Regions from separate parts of the Micromonospora terminaliae genome, predicted to be linked through region 1. Evidence: riboswitches for the same ligand, from Rfam matches in the RefSeq annotation. Region 1 holds a riboswitch; the other holds the start of a gene.
What was found. Region 1 has a riboswitch for thiamine pyrophosphate ahead of GCE86_RS18730 (ECF transporter S component). Riboswitches for the same ligand answer to the same signal wherever they lie in the genome.
Positions count from the first base shown of each region.

Region 2: it holds a riboswitch for thiamine pyrophosphate, as region 1 does, so the genes downstream of both, GCE86_RS21980 (thiamine phosphate synthase) here and GCE86_RS18730 (ECF transporter S component) in region 1, are expected to answer to the same signal.

Region 1 is NZ_CP045309.1:4,124,536-4,131,737, forward strand. It holds gene GCE86_RS18720 (AAC(3) family N-acetyltransferase) at 1-428, opposite strand, end outside; gene GCE86_RS18725 (alpha/beta fold hydrolase) at 425-1,249, opposite strand; TPP riboswitch at 1,327-1,433, shown strand; gene GCE86_RS18730 (ECF transporter S component) at 1,508-2,098, shown strand; gene GCE86_RS18735 (ABC transporter ATP-binding protein) at 2,203-3,618, shown strand; gene GCE86_RS18740 (energy-coupling factor transporter transmembrane component T family protein) at 3,790-4,590, shown strand; gene GCE86_RS18745 (response regulator) at 4,597-5,247, opposite strand; gene GCE86_RS18750 (sensor histidine kinase) at 5,244-6,440, opposite strand; gene GCE86_RS18755 (hypothetical protein) at 6,595-7,202, shown strand, end outside.
Region 2 is NZ_CP045309.1:4,809,387-4,816,588, forward strand. It holds gene thiD (bifunctional hydroxymethylpyrimidine kinase/phosphomethylpyrimidine kinase) at 1-42, opposite strand, end outside; gene GCE86_RS21960 (thiamine phosphate synthase) at 39-680, opposite strand; gene GCE86_RS21965 (thiazole synthase) at 755-1,534, opposite strand; gene thiS (sulfur carrier protein ThiS) at 1,531-1,731, opposite strand; gene thiO (glycine oxidase ThiO) at 1,722-2,810, opposite strand; gene GCE86_RS21980 (thiamine phosphate synthase) at 2,804-3,430, opposite strand; TPP riboswitch at 3,425-3,534, opposite strand; gene GCE86_RS21985 (aldo/keto reductase) at 3,733-4,677, opposite strand; gene GCE86_RS21990 (ABC-F family ATP-binding cassette domain-containing protein) at 4,717-6,393, opposite strand; gene GCE86_RS21995 (class I SAM-dependent methyltransferase) at 6,435-7,040, opposite strand; gene GCE86_RS22000 (hypothetical protein) at 7,167-7,202, shown strand, end outside.

The sequences.
Region 1 (7,202 bases):
AAGTCGACCGCCGCCCGCTGCCTCATCAAGCGGCCCGTCCCGTCGCCGACCGGCCCGAGCCGCACCGCTCCGGTGGCCTCCAGGTCGGCGCCGAGCTGGGCGAAACCCTCGTCGTCCAGGCGCACGTCGTCCCACCACACCCACTCCCGGCCGCCGTCGGCGGTCAGCACCGCCGCGCCGCAGCGCTGCCGGGGCGGCGCGGGCTGCCGGTACTCGGCCAGGTGCAGGGACGTGTTGCTGCCGTGGTCCACGCCGAGCAGCAGCACGTCGGCGTCGAGGTCGTGGAGGCGGGCCAGCGGTGAGCCCTCGCCCAGCATGCCGGAGGCGTGCACGAGAACGGTCCCGCCGGGGCGTACCCCGAGGTCGTGGAGCTGGGCGGCGAGCGACGCGCGGGTGTGCGGCCGGGCCGGCGCGGTGTTCGCGATCATCGGCCGGTGCGGGCGAGGATCGCCGCGGCCAGCGGGCCGGGCGCCTCGTCCGGGATCCAGTGGGTGACGCCGGGCAGCACCACGAAGCGATAGTCACCGGTCACGTGCGCGGCGCACGCGTCGGCGGCCGTGCGCCCGATCGCCACGTCGCCGTCGCTCCAGACGAACGTGGTGGGCACGCCCACCGGCCCGACGGCCTTCATGTCCGCCCCGGTCATGGCCCGGTACCAGTTCAGGGCCGCGGTCAGCGCGCCGGGCTCGCGCATCGGGTCGGCGTAGCGGGCGACCCGGCCGGCGTCGCCCACGCCGGACAGCATCCGGCGCAAGGTCGCCGCGCGGAACGCCAGCAGCACCTTCTCGGCCTTGCCCGGCTTGCGGAACAGGGCGATGTAGGAGGAACGGGCCTTCTGCCGCGGGTCGGTGGCCAGCGCGTGCCCCATGGCCGCCGGGTGCGGCACCGACACCGCGGTCAGCGTGCGCACCCGCTCCGGGTGCGCCGCCGCCAGGCCCCACGCCACGATGGCGCCCCAGTCGTGGCCGACCAGGTGTGCGGCGGTCACCCCGAGCGCGTCGAGCACGGCAGCCGCGTCGGCCACCAGCTCCGGGATCCGGTACGCCCCGGCCTCCGCCGGCCGGGCGCCGGGCGAGTAGCCGCGCTGGTCGAGCGCGTACGTGCGCAGTCCGGCCGCGTGCAGCGCGGGCGCCACCTCGTCCCACTCGCCGGAGTGCTGCGGGAAACCGTGCAGCAGCAGGACGGGCTCACCGCCTTCGGGGCCGCCGGTGCGTACCTCGAACGTCAGCCCTCGCGCCTCGACCCGCATGGCCGCCACCCTAACGGGCGATCGCCCTGCTGGGCCGGGCGGCGGTGTCGGTGCTAGCGTCTGCGACGAGACAACTTCACATCCGACAGGGGAGCGCACAGCGCTGAGAGTGCGGGCCGGTGCCCGCAGACCCTCGAACCTGATCTGGGTAATGCCAGCGCAGGGAGTTCGGTCGACCTCCAGCCGCGCCGCCGTCCGGTGACCACCGGGCGCGGCGTGCGTCTTCTCCTGGTTCCTCACCTGAACTGGGAGTCAGTCATGAACCACACCGACAGCAACCGCTGGCGCACCGTCGACATCGTCGTCGCCTCGGTGATCGCCGTCGCCTTCGGCGTCATCTTCTGGGCCTGGGGGCTGCTCTGGGGCGCCACGGACGCGGCCTTCGCGTTCTTCCCGCCCGCGCAGACACTCATCTACGGCGTCTGGCTGGTGCCGGCCGTGCTCGGCGGGCTGGTGATCCGCAAGCCGGGCGCCTCGCTCTACTGCGAGCTGCTCGCGGCGATCATCTCGGCGCTGCTGGGCAGCCAGTGGGGCGGCATCGTCATCGTCCAGGGCCTCATGCAGGGTCTGGGCGCCGAGCTGGCCTTCGCGGCGTTCCGCTACCGCGCGTACCGGCTGCCGGTGGCCCTGCTGGCCGGGGCGCTGACCGGCCTGACCGCCGCGATCTTCGACTTCGTCTACTGGAACAAGGCCTACGACCTGGTCGACTACCGCCTGCCGTACGCCCTGCTGACCATCGTGAGCGCCACGGTGATCGCCGGCGCCGGCTCCTGGTTCCTGACCCGCGCCCTGGCGAACACCGGCGCCCTGGACCGCTTCCCGGCGGGCCGCGACCGCGCCCTGGTCTGACCGCGCCGAGACCACGTTGATCAAGAGGTTTGCGTCAGCGGGAGCGGTTTTCCTGACGCAAACCTCTTGATCAACCAAGCTGGGCCGAGAGGGGAGGTGGACGCGTGGGTGCCGTTCAGTTGCGGGGGTTCGGGTGGCGGCATGCCGGGCGGAAGGGCTGGGCCGTTCGGGGCGTCGACCTGCGCGTCGAGGTGGGGGAACGGGTTCTGCTGCTCGGGCCGTCCGGGGCCGGGAAGAGCACCCTGCTGGCGGCGCTCGCCGGCCTGCTGCCGGAGGACTCCGGTGAGCAGGAGGGCACCGTCGAGATCGACGGGCTCGACCCGCGCAAGGCCCGCGAGCGGGTCGGCATCGTCTTCCAGGACCCGGAGACCCAGCTCGTCATGGCCCGCTGCGGCGACGACGTGGCGTTCGGGCTGGAGAACCGCGGCGTACCCGCCGAGGAGATCTGGCCCCGCGTCGACGAGGCGCTGCGCCGGGTCGGCTTCCCCTACGACCGGGACCGGCCCACCGCCGCGCTGAGCGGGGGCGAGCAGCAACGGCTGGCGCTGGCCGGCACGCTCGCCCTGCGCCCGGGCCTGCTGCTGCTCGACGAGCCGACCGCCAACCTCGACCCGGGCGGCGCAGACCTGGTCCGCCGGGCCGTCGCCGACGCCCTCGACGCGGACACCACGCTGATCCTCGTCGAGCACCGGGTCGCCGAGGCGCTGCCGCTGGTCGACCGGGTCGTCGTGCTGGAGCCCGGCGGCGGGGTGCGCGCCGACGGGCCGCCGGAGGCGGTCTTCGCCGCGCACGGCGACGCGCTCGCCGCCGCCGGGGTCTGGGTGCCGGGCCGCACCGTGCCGCCGCGGCACGCCACCACGCCGCCCGGCGAGGTGCTGCTCACCGCCGACCGGCTCGGCCTGCCGCCCCGGCTGGCCCCCACCGACCTCCGGGTACGCGCCGGCGAGGCGCTCGCCGTCCTCGGCCCGAACGGCGCCGGCAAGTCCACCCTGGCCCTGCTCCTCGGCGGCCTGCTCCGCCCCGGCACCGGCACGGTCGTGGCCACCCCCGCCCTCGCCGGCCGCGACGCGCGCACTCCCCCGCACCGCTGGCGGGCACCCGCCCTGGCCGGCCGGATCGGCTCGGTCTTCCAGGACCCGGAACACCAGTTCGTCACGAGCACGGTGCGCGACGAGCTGGCACTCGGCCCGCGCCGCACCGGGCAGCCCGAGGCCGCCGTGACGGCCACCGTGGACGAACTGCTGGAGCGGCTGCGTCTGGACCGGCTGGCGGGGGCCAACCCGTACACCCTCTCGGGTGGCGAGGCGCGGCGGCTGAGCGTCGCGACCGCCCTGGCCACCGCGCCCCGGCTGCTGATCTGCGACGAGCCCACCTTCGGCCAGGACCGGCGGACCTGGCGGGAACTTGTCGACCTCCTCGCCGACCTCCGTGACGCCGGGCACGGCGTCGTCGCGGTCACCCACGACGCGGACTTCGTCGCCGCGCTGGCAGACCGCACCGTCACCCTGGAGCGCCCATGACGCCCCCGCCGCGCTCAGCATCCGGCCCAGACCGCACCGTCACCCTGGAGCGCCCATGACGCCCCCGCCGCGCTCAGCATCCGGCCCAGACCGCACCGTCACTGGAGCGCCGATGACGCCCCCGCCGCGCTCAGCATCCGGCCCAGACCGCACCGTCACCCTGGAGCGCCGGTGATCAGCGTCGAACCGGTCGCGGCGGCCGGGGCGCCGCTGGCCCGCCGCAACCCGGTGGCGAAGCTGGCCGCCGCGCTGGTCTTCACCCTGATCCTGGTGGCGACCCTCGATCCGGTGGCCCCGGCCATCGCCATCGCCGCCGAACTCGCGGTGCTGCCGCTGTTCGGCGTCCGCTACCGGGTGCTGGCCCGCCGGGCCTGGCCGCTGCTGGCCGGCGCCGCCGGCATCCTGGTCACGCTGGTGCTCTTCGCGGCCGACCGCTCCGGCCGGGTGCTGTTCGAGGCCGGCCCGGTCCTGGTCACCGAGGGCGTGCTGGTCACGGCGCTGGGCCTGGTGCTGCGGATGCTCGCCGTGGCGCTGCCCGGGATCCTGGTCTTCGCCACCACCGACCCCACCGACCTGGCCGACGCGCTCATCCAGAACGCGAAGGCGCCGGCCCGCTTCGCCATCGGCGCGCTGGCCGCGTTCCGGCTGGTGCCGCTCCTGGAGGAGGAGTGGCGGATGATCAGCATGGCCCGCCGGGCCCGGGGCGTGGACGCCGGCCGCAACCCGCTGGCGAAGCTGCGGCTGTTCGGATCGACGGCGTTCGCCCTGCTGGTCGGGGCGATCCGGCGGGGCACCCGGCTGGCCGTCGCCATGGACGCGCGGGGCTTCGACGCCGGCACCGCCCGTACGGTCGCCCGGCGCCAGCACTTCACCCGGACGGACGCCCTGCTGGTCGCCGCCGCGGCGGCGATCGCCGGTGCGGCGCTCACGGTCAGCGTGGTGCTGGGCACCTTCCGCCCGCTGATCGGCTGAGCCCCGCTACCGCCGCGGCTGGGCCACCCCGCTCCGGTACGCCACCACCACGGCCTGCACCCGGTCCCGCACCCCGAGCTTCGCGAAGATGCGGTTCACGTGCGTCTTCACGGTCGCCTCGCCGACGAAGAGCCGGCCGGCGATCTCCCGGTTGGACAGGCCGAGGGCCATCATGCGCAGCACCTCGGTCTCGCGCGCGGTCAGCTCGGCGAGGCCGGCGTGGGGGACCACCGACGCGGTCGCGGTGTAGTGGTCGATCAGGCGGCGGGTGATCGACGGGGAGAGCAGGGCGTCGCCCCGGGCCGCGGTCCGCACCGCCTCGGCCAGGTCCCGGGGCGGCGTGGTCTTGAGCATGAACCCGGAGGCGCCGGCGCGCAGCGCCCGGTAGACGTACTCGTCGAGGTCGAAAGTGGTCAGCATGATGATCCGGGTGTCGCTCCGGGCCGCCAGGATCCGCTCGGTGGCGGCGATCCCGTCCACCGGCGCCATGTGGATGTCCATGAGCACCACGTCGGGCGCGAACCGGGCCGCCAGCTCCACGGCTTCCTCGCCGTCGGCCGCGTCGGCGACCACCTCCAGGTCGGGCTGTGCGGTGAGGATCAGGCGGAGCCCGCCGCGCACCAGCGCCTCGTCATCGGCGATGAGGACCCGGGTCATCCGGTGACCCCGGCCGTGGCGAGCGCGCCGGCCGACGCCTCGGCGTCGAAGGGCAGCGTGACGCGTACCTCGAAGCCGCCCTGCGGGCGGGGGCCGGCGTTCACGGTGCCGCCGAACAGCTCCACCCGCTCCCGGATGCCGGTCAGGCCGTGGCCGGTGCCGGCGTGTCGCCGGGCCGGGCCGGCGCCGTCGTCCGCCACGTGCAGCCGGAGGGCGTCGCCGGCCACCTCGATCGAGACGCGGACGGCCGCGCCCGGCGCGTGCCGGGCGGCGTTGGTCAGCGCCTCCTGGAGGATCCGGTACCCGCTGACGTCGGCGGCGGCGGGGATCGCGTCGAGGTCACCCGTGACGGTCGCGTCGACCCGCCCGCCGGCCAGGGTCACCCCGGCGGTCAGCGGGTCGAGCCGCCGCAGCGACGGCAGCCCTTCCGGGGCCGCCTCCGCGCCGCGGAGGATCACCAGCAGCCGGCGCAGCTCGGTGACCACCTCACGCCCGACCTCCTGCACGGCGTCGAGGGACGCGCGGGCCTGACCCGCGTCCGAGTCGAGCACCGCCTGCGCCGCGGCGGCCTGCAGCACCATCACGGAGACGCCGTGCGACACGATGTCGTGCAGTTCGCGGGCCACCCGCAGCCGCTCGTCCGTCCGGGCGGCGGCCTCCCGCTCGGCGGCCAGCGCCACCAGCCGGGCCGCCTGTGCCCGCCGCATGCGCACGGCGTACCCGGGACCCAGCACGGCGAGCCCCACGAACAGGATGAAGACCCAGTCGGAGTCGCCGGCCGCGGCGTTCTCGATCCCGAGCGGGAGGAAGTAGCCGGCCGCGGCGACCGGGACCGCGGCCCGCCCGCCCACCGCGACGCAGGCGAAGGTGGCCGCCACCAGCGCCAGCAGCGGCACGACCGGCCACTCCGGCAGCACCGGCGTGAAGCTCTGCGCCGTGAAGCAGGCCCCGGCGACCACGGCGGCCGTGCGGGGGTACGCCGTGCAGCCGGCCACCGCGAGGCCGTACCCGACGAGCAGCACGGTGAGGACGGCGAGCCAGCCGGCGGAGAGCGCGGCGAGGTCCGGCCCCTCCCCCTCGACGTAGCCGGCCAGCGGTACGTACAGCTCGGCCAGGCCGAACGCGAACAGCGCGGCCCCGGCGAGCGAGGTGGCCACACCGCGCCACCGGGCCCGGACGTCGAGGGCAGACATGCCGGAAGGGTAGCCACGGCGGGCGGCTCTCCGCGTCCACCCACGGGTGTAGCGGCGGCCGCCGACACTCCACCCGTGGCTCAACTTCCGCGCCGACGACCCGGTCCGGGTGTCGCTCCTAGCGTCCCTCCCACGACTTCGAGAGGAGACACTGATGGACGACAGCACTGGCGGGCGGACCGGCCGGCGGCTCACCGCGGGCGCCCTGCTCGGCGGCGGCGTGGCGTACGGCGTCGCGAACGCCTTCTACTGGATGGTGTTCCCGGACGACGTGGCCGACACCGCCGGGAACGTGGCGGTGGCCGCCGGGAACCTGGGCGCGTGGCGGGTGGAGACCGTGCTGTTCGCGCTGGCCCACCTGCTGCTGCTGCCGGCGACGCTCGGGCTGGCGGCCACGCTGCACGGGCGCAAGCCGGTGGCCGCCCTGATCGGCGGCGCCACGGCGCTGCTCGGGCTCTACTTCTCCACCGTCCACCTGTGGCAGTACAACGCCTTCTTCGGGGCCCTGGCCGGCGGCGGTGTGGACGCCGACGCCGCCCGCCCGGTGACGACGGCCATCGACGGGGACCCGTTCGTGATGGCCTCGTTCGCGGTGTGGCTGCTCGGCTGGCTGGTCGGCCTCCTGGTGCTGGCCTTCGGCGCCTGGCGGGCCCGCCTCGTGGCCCTCTGGGTGCCGCTGCTGCTCACCGCCGGGCAGGTGCTGGACCTGGTCGGCTCGGGCGTCGCGGTCAAGCTCGCGGTGAGCGTGCTGATGGTGGCCGG
Region 2 (7,202 bases), 680 kb from region 1:
GGAGTCTGATCCGGCGATCGTGAGTGTGGTCCTCGGGGTCACTCGTTGTCCTCTGTGGTTGCGGTGGGGGTCTGCGGCCGACCGTGCCCACTCCGGGCGGTCAGGCCAGCCGCTTCGGTGAGTTTGGCGGCGATCTCGGTGGGGTCGTCGGCGCGCATGAGGGCGCCGAGCACGGCCACCCCGGCGGCGCCGGCCGCCACGCACTCCCGGATTTGGGCCGGGGTTTCGATGCCGCCCAGGGCGAGCACCGGCACGGGGCTGGTCGCGATCAGCTCGCGGAGCCCCGCCGGGTGCAGGGGTGGCCCGTAGCCGGGTTTGGTCCTCGTGGGGTAGACCGGCGAGACGGTCACGTAGTCCTCGGTGGTCAGTCGGGCCAGCTCGGTGCCGTCGTGGCAGGAGCGGCCGACCAGCCCGGCGGCCGGCGGCGGGTACGGGCCGGCGGCCGGCAGGTGGACGGCGTCGCCGTCGAGCGGGTCGGGCCCGGCGACGATCAGCCTCCCCCCGGCGTCGGCGAGGATGGCGCGCAGCTCGGCGGCCAGCGCGGCCCGCGCCACCCGGGAGAGGTCCTTCTCCCGCAGCACCACCCACCGCACTCCCCCGGCGACGGCCGCCCGAACGACCTCGGCGAGAGGACGCCGCGCCTGCCACCGATCGGTGAGCAGCACGACGCCGGACGGCACGGCATCGCCCGAGGTCTTGGAGGGTTTCGGCCCCTCGAGGGGCCGTTTCCTACCAAGATCTGCGGCCGCGGCCGTCACAGGTCGGGCCTTCCCTCGTCGGGGGTGGAGGCGAGGGCGTGGAAGCGGCGCGCGATCCGGCCCGCCCCGTACGCCAGCCGCCCCGCCCGCACCGCATGCCGCATGGCGGTGGCCATCGCCACCGGGTCGGCGGCCCGGGTGACGGCGCTGGCCAGCAGCACGGCGTCGCAGCCCAGCTCCATGGCGAGCGCGGCGTCGGAGGCGGTGCCGATGCCGGCGTCGAGGATCACCGGCACGTCGACGGTCTGCCGGATGAGCCGGATGTGGTGCGGGTTGCTCACCCCGAGCCCGGAGCCGATCGGTGCGCCGGCCGGCATCACGGCCGCGCAGCCCACGTCGGCCAGCCGCCGGGCCAGGATCGGATCGTCCGAGGTGTACGGCAGCACCGTGAACCCGTCGGCCACCAGCTCCTCGGCGGCGCGCAGCAGCTCCACCCCGTCGGGCAGCAGCGTGCGCTCGTCGCCGATCACCTCGAGCTTCACCCAGTCGGTGTCGAACGCCTCCCGGGCGAGCTGCGCCACCTTCACGGCCTCGGACGCCGTGTAGCAGCCGGCCGTGTTCGGCAGCAGCCGTACCCCGCACCGGTCCAGCAGGTCGAGCAGGCCGCCCGCGGCGCCCGGCGCGGTGTCCACCCGGCGCAGCGCCAGCGTGACCAGCTCGGTGCCGGAGGCGCGGATCGCCTGCTCCAGCAAGTGCAGGTTGGCCGCGCCGCCGGTGCCGAGGATGAGCCGGGAGCCGAAGCCGACGCCACCGATCTCGAAGGACATCGGGCTCACCCGCCCTGGGCGGCGCTGAGCACCTCGACCCGGTCGCCGTCGCGCAGCACCGTGGCCGTCCAGCCGCCGCGCGGCACCACCTCGCCGTTCACGGCGACCGCCAGGCCGCGCTCCTGCTCGGTGACCGCACGGACCACGTCGGCGACGGTCGAGCCGCCGGGCAGGTCCCGTCCCGCGCCGTTGACGATCAGTTCCACGTGGGCTCCTTCCCGAACCGGACCGGGGTGAAGGGGGCGAGCAGCGGATCCGGCTCGCCGGTGACGATCAGCTCGGTGACCAGGTCGGCGGTGACCGGGGTGAGCACGATGCCGTGCCGGTGGTGTCCGGTGGCGACGAGCACGCCGGGGCGGCCGGGCAGCGGCCCGATGATCGGCGCGTTGTCCGGGGTGCCGGGGCGCAGCCCGGCGATCGCCTCGACCAGGTCGTACTCGGCCAGCTCCGGCACCAGGTCCACGGCGGCGCGGAGCAACCGGAGCACCGCGCCCGCGGTCACCTCGGTGTCGGCGCGCTCCTCGACGGTCGCCCCGACCACCACCTCGCCGCTGTCCCGCGGAACCAGATAGATCGACTCGCCGTCGGCGTACCCCCGGATCACGTGCCGGAAGCCCGGCGCGCCGCGACCGGGCGCGCGGAGCCGGAGCACCTGGCCCTTGACCGGCCGGACCGGCAGCCCGGTCAGCGCGGCGGCGCCGCAGCCGGCCGCGACAACGGTGAGCCCGGCGTCCACCTCGGACAGCGCGCCGACCCGGTCCGGGCGCAGCACCGCGCCGGCCCGCTCGGCCGCCGCCCGCAGCGCGGGAACCAGCCGGCGCGGGTCGACCTGGTGGTCGCCGGGGGCGACCGCGCCACCCCGCACCCGCGGGGCCAGCGCCGGTTCGCGGTCGCGCAGCTCCGAGGGGCGCAGCGGCGTGATCGGCAGTCCCAACCCCTGCTGGTACGACCAGAGCCGCCGCGCCTCGGCCAGGTCGTCGGCGGTGAGCCCGACCACGAGGGTGCCGTCGGCGCGGTACCCGATGTCGGCGCCGGCCGCGTCGGTCAGGTCGGCGGCGAAGCGGGGCCAGCGGGCGGCGGACTCGGCGAGCAGGCCGGTCAACTCGTGCTCGCCGAAGTACGCCTCGGCCACCGGCGAGAGCATCCCGGCGGCGACGTGCGAGGCGCCGGAGCCGGGTGCGGGATCGTGGACGGTCACGCGCAGCCCTCGCGAAGCACAGCGCCACGCGATCGCCAGCCCGACCGGTCCCGCCCCCACGATGGCGACGTCCGGTCGGGTCAGCACGTCAGCGCCGCGATCAGCTCGGCGGTCGTACGTGCGGGATCGGGGCTGCCGGACAGCGCACCGACCACCGCCACCCCGTACGCCCCGGCCGCCCGCAACGCCGGCACCGACGCGACGGTCACCCCGCCGATGGCTATCACCGGCACGTCCACGGCACCCGCCACCGCGCGCAGCCCCGCGGGGCCGATCGGGTCGGGCAGGCCGGACTTGGTGGTGGTCGCGTGACACGGGCCCACGCCCAGGTAGCTGGCCCCGGCGGCGACCGCCGCGGCGGCGCCGCCCGGCTCCCGCGCGGTCGCGCCGAGCAGGGCGCCGGCGCCGAGCACCCGGCGGGCGGCCGCGACGGGCAGGTCCTCCGCGCCGACGTGCCCGCCGGCGGCGTCGACCGCCAGCGCCACATGCAGCCGGTCGTTGACCAGGCACGTCGCCCCGTACGGCCGGCACAGCCCGACCACCTGCCGGGCCAGCTCGTACGCCTCCCGGTCGCTGGCGTCGTCCTCGACCCGGACCTGGACGACCAGCTCGGCGCGGGCCACCGGCAGGGCGGCGCGCAGCACGCCGAGCGGGTCCCGCCCCGGCCGGGTGTCGGTGATCAGATGCAGTCGTCCCAGGGACGGCACGGCAACACTCCTCCCTGCGCCGGCATTACCCGGATCAGGTTCGACGGTCGGGGGCTTCCAGCCCCCCTCTCAGCCCGGTGGCACCGGGCTCCCGTGGGTCACTTGCGGGCCTACCGTACGACGCGGGCGCGGATCCGCCAAGGGGCAGGTGGGGAATTTCCCACCGACCGTCCCGCATGGAGGTTGGGGACAGCGGGTGATCTCCCGGTCACGTCATGCTGTCCGGATGCCCTCGTCGAGCCACGGTGGACAGCACGCTGCCCCGGCACCTCAAGGGCGGCGCCGGGGCAGCGAGGGGTGGGTCAGAGGATTGCGTCGAGGGCGTCGAGGTCCTCGTCGGTGGGCTGCCAGGTGCCCGCCTCGGCGTTGGCGCTTACCTGCTCGGGCGTGGTGGCGCCGGCGATCACCGAGGTCACCGCCGGACGGGCCGCGAGCCCGCCGATGGCCACCTGGAGCATGCTGAGCCCGCGCTGCGCCGCGAACTCCGAGATCGCCTCGATGGTGTCCCAGTCGGCGGCGGCGAGGCGCTCGGCGTACCGGCCGCCGCCCGAGAGCCGGCTGCCGGCGGGCGGGTTCTCGTTCCGCTTGTACTTGCCGGTGAGCAGGCCGTTGGCGAGGGGGAAGAACGGCAGCATGCCCAGGCCGAACCGCTCGCACGCCGGGATGACCTCGGCCTCGACGGACCGTTCCAGCAACGAGTAGTGGTTCTGCGCCGAGATGAAGCGCGTCCGGCCCTGGGAGGAGGCGGTCCAGTCGGCGTCGGCGATCTGCCAGCCGGCGAAGTTGGAGTTGCCGAGGTAGCGCACCTTGCCGGCGGTGACCAGGTCGTCCAGCGCGGCGAGGGTCTCGTCGATCGGGGTGCCCGGGTCGGGCTCGTGCATCTGGTAGAGGTCGATGTGATCGGTGTCGAGGCGGCGCAGGGACGCCTCGACCGCCCGGGCGATGTAGCGGCGGGCGCCCCGGGCGCCGTGGTCCGGCCCGTTCAACCCGTGCATGTCCATGCCGAACTTGGTGGCGACCACCACGTCGTCCCGGCGGCCCTTGAGCGCCTGCCCGAGCAGTTCCTCGGAGCCGCCCTGCGGCTCGCCGTAGATGTCCGCGGTGTCGAAGAAGTTGATCCCGGCGTCGAGCGCGGCGTCGACCACCGCCCGCGTGCCGTCGAGGTCGAGCTTGCGGCCGAAGTTGTTGCAGCCGATGCCGACCACGGACACCACGAGTCCGGAGTCGCCCAGCCGGCGGTAGGTCATCTCAGTCACGAGATCCACCCTATGCCGCCGGCCGGGCGGTCACCCGACGTCCCAGACCGGCTCCGGGGTCTCCACCACCTCGCCGTCGCCCCGGAACAGCACGAACCGGTCGAAGGACCGGGTGAACCACCGGTCGTGGGTGACCGCGACGACCGTCCCGGCGAACGCGTCGAGGCCCGCTTCGAGGGCCTCGGCGGAGGCCAGGTCGAGGTTGTCGGTCGGCTCGTCGAGCAGCAGCAGGGTCGCACCGGACAGCTCCAGCAGCAGCACCAGGAAACGCGCCTGCTGGCCGCCGGAAAGGGTGCCGAACCGCTGGTCGCCCTGCCCGGCCAGCTCGTACCGGGACAGCGCCGCCATGGCGGCGTGCCGGTCCATGCCGGCCCGGTGCTCGTCGCCCCGCCACAGGATGTCGACCAGCGTCTTCTCCATGAGCTCCGGACGGTCGTGGGTCTGGGAGAAGTGGCCGGGCCGCACCCGGGCGCCGAGGCGGACCACCCCGTCGTGCCCGACGGGCGCGAGCTTCGCCCCGTCGACCGGGATGTTGGCCGGGTCCGGGTCGGTGCCGCCGCGGGCGAGCAGGCGCAGGAAGTGCGACTTCCCCGTCCCGTTCGCGCCGAGCACCGCGACCCGGTCGCCGTACCAGAGTTCCAGGTCGAACGGGTAGGTCAGGCCGTCCAGTTCCAGCTGCTCGGCGATCACCGCGCGCTTGCCGGTCCGCCCGCCGGTCAGGCGCATCCGGATGTCCTGCTCCTTCGGGGGTACGGGCGGCGGCCCGGCCTCCTCGAACTTGCGCAGCCGGGTCTGCGCGGCCTGGTAGCGGGAGGCCATCGCGTCGTTGTACGCGGCCTTCTGCTTGTACATGAGCATCAGCTCGCGCAGCTTCTGGTGCTCCTCGTCCCAGCGGCGGCGCAGCTCGTCGAGGCGGGCGTGCCGGGCCACCCGGGCCTCGTGCCAGCTGGCGAAGCCGCCCGGGTGCACCCACGCGCTCCCGCCCTCGACGGCGACCACCCGGTCGGCGGTCTGGGCCAGCAGCTCCCGGTCGTGCGAGACGTAGAGCACGGACTTGCCGGACTCGCGCAGCCGGGCCTCCAGCCAGCGCTTGCCGGGCACGTCGAGGAAGTTGTCCGGCTCGTCGAGGAGGAGCACCTCATCCGGGCCGCGGAGCAGCAGTTCCAGTGCGAACCGCTTCTGCTGGCCGCCGGACAGGGTCCGCACCGGCCGTTCCCGGGCGGCGTCCCACGGCAGGTCGAGGACGATGGTGGCGACGGTGTCGAAGAGCACCTCGGCGTCGTACCCGCCGGTCTCGCCCCAGGCGGCCAGCGCGTCCGCGTACGCGAGCTGGGCCTTGCCGGCGGCGCTGCTGTACTTGCCGCGGACCTCGGCCGCCCGCATGGCCGCCTCGGTGTCGGCGAGGCGGCGGCCGGCGTCGCGCAGGGCGGGCGGGGCGAGCGACAGCGCCAGGTCGGCGAGGGTCGACTCGTCACCGATCATGCCGATGAACTGGCGCATGACGCCGAGCCCGCCGGAGCGGGCGACGGCACCGGTCTTCACCGGCAGGTCGCCGGCGACCATGCGCAGCAGGGTCGTCTTTCCCGCGCCGTTCGGGCCCACGAGGGCCACCTTGGCGCCCTCACCGACCCGGAACGACACGTCGGCGAAGAGCTCCCGGCCATCCGGGAGGATGTGCCCGGCCCCTGCCACGTCCACGTATCCCACGCTGGCATCCTGCCCGAGGGGAGGGCCTGCGCGACACTCGATTACCGGGTGACCCGGAGCACCCGGAAGCCCTTCTGGCTGGCGTGCCGCTCGACCTGCCAGCCCTGCTCGACCAGCCAGCGGTGCAGCGAGTCGCCGCCGAGGTGCCGCGCGACGACCAGCCAGGCCACCCCGTCCGGGGCGAGCCGCGGCAGCCACCGCCGCAGCAGCTCGTGGAGCTCCGCCTTGCCGATGTGGATCGGCGGGTTGGACCAGATCTCCGCGAAGGCGACGTCGGCGGGTACGGCGTCCGGCGCGGCCACCCGCACCCGGTCGGCGGCGCCGACCCGGGCGGCGTTGGCGGCGGTGAGCTCGCGGGCCCGCTGGTTGACGTCGACCGCCCAGACGGTGGCGGCCGGCGCGGTGCTGGCCAGCACGCAGGTGATCGGCCCGAAGCCGCACCCCACGTCGAGCAGCGGGCCGGTGACGTCGGGCCCCGGCAGGTCGGCCTTGCGCAGCAGGACGGCCGTGCCGGGGTCGAGGCGGGCAGCCGAGAAGACGCCGCTGGCCGAGGCGAGGGTGTAGTCGCGCCCGGCGACGGAGAACGCGACCTCACGCGGCTGGGCGGGGGTCGTGGGTTCAGCGGTGAAGTAGTGGTCGCCGGTCACGTCGGGAATTGTCGCACCGGCCGGTAGCGGCATCGGCGACGGTGCGCCGGGCAGGATCCCACGCCACTCCGCCGGAATTTCGCGATATTACCCACGAAAGGGACAATGGCCCCTACTCTAGCCAACATGGTGTATCGGTACGAGTCCGATGAGGACGCCTTC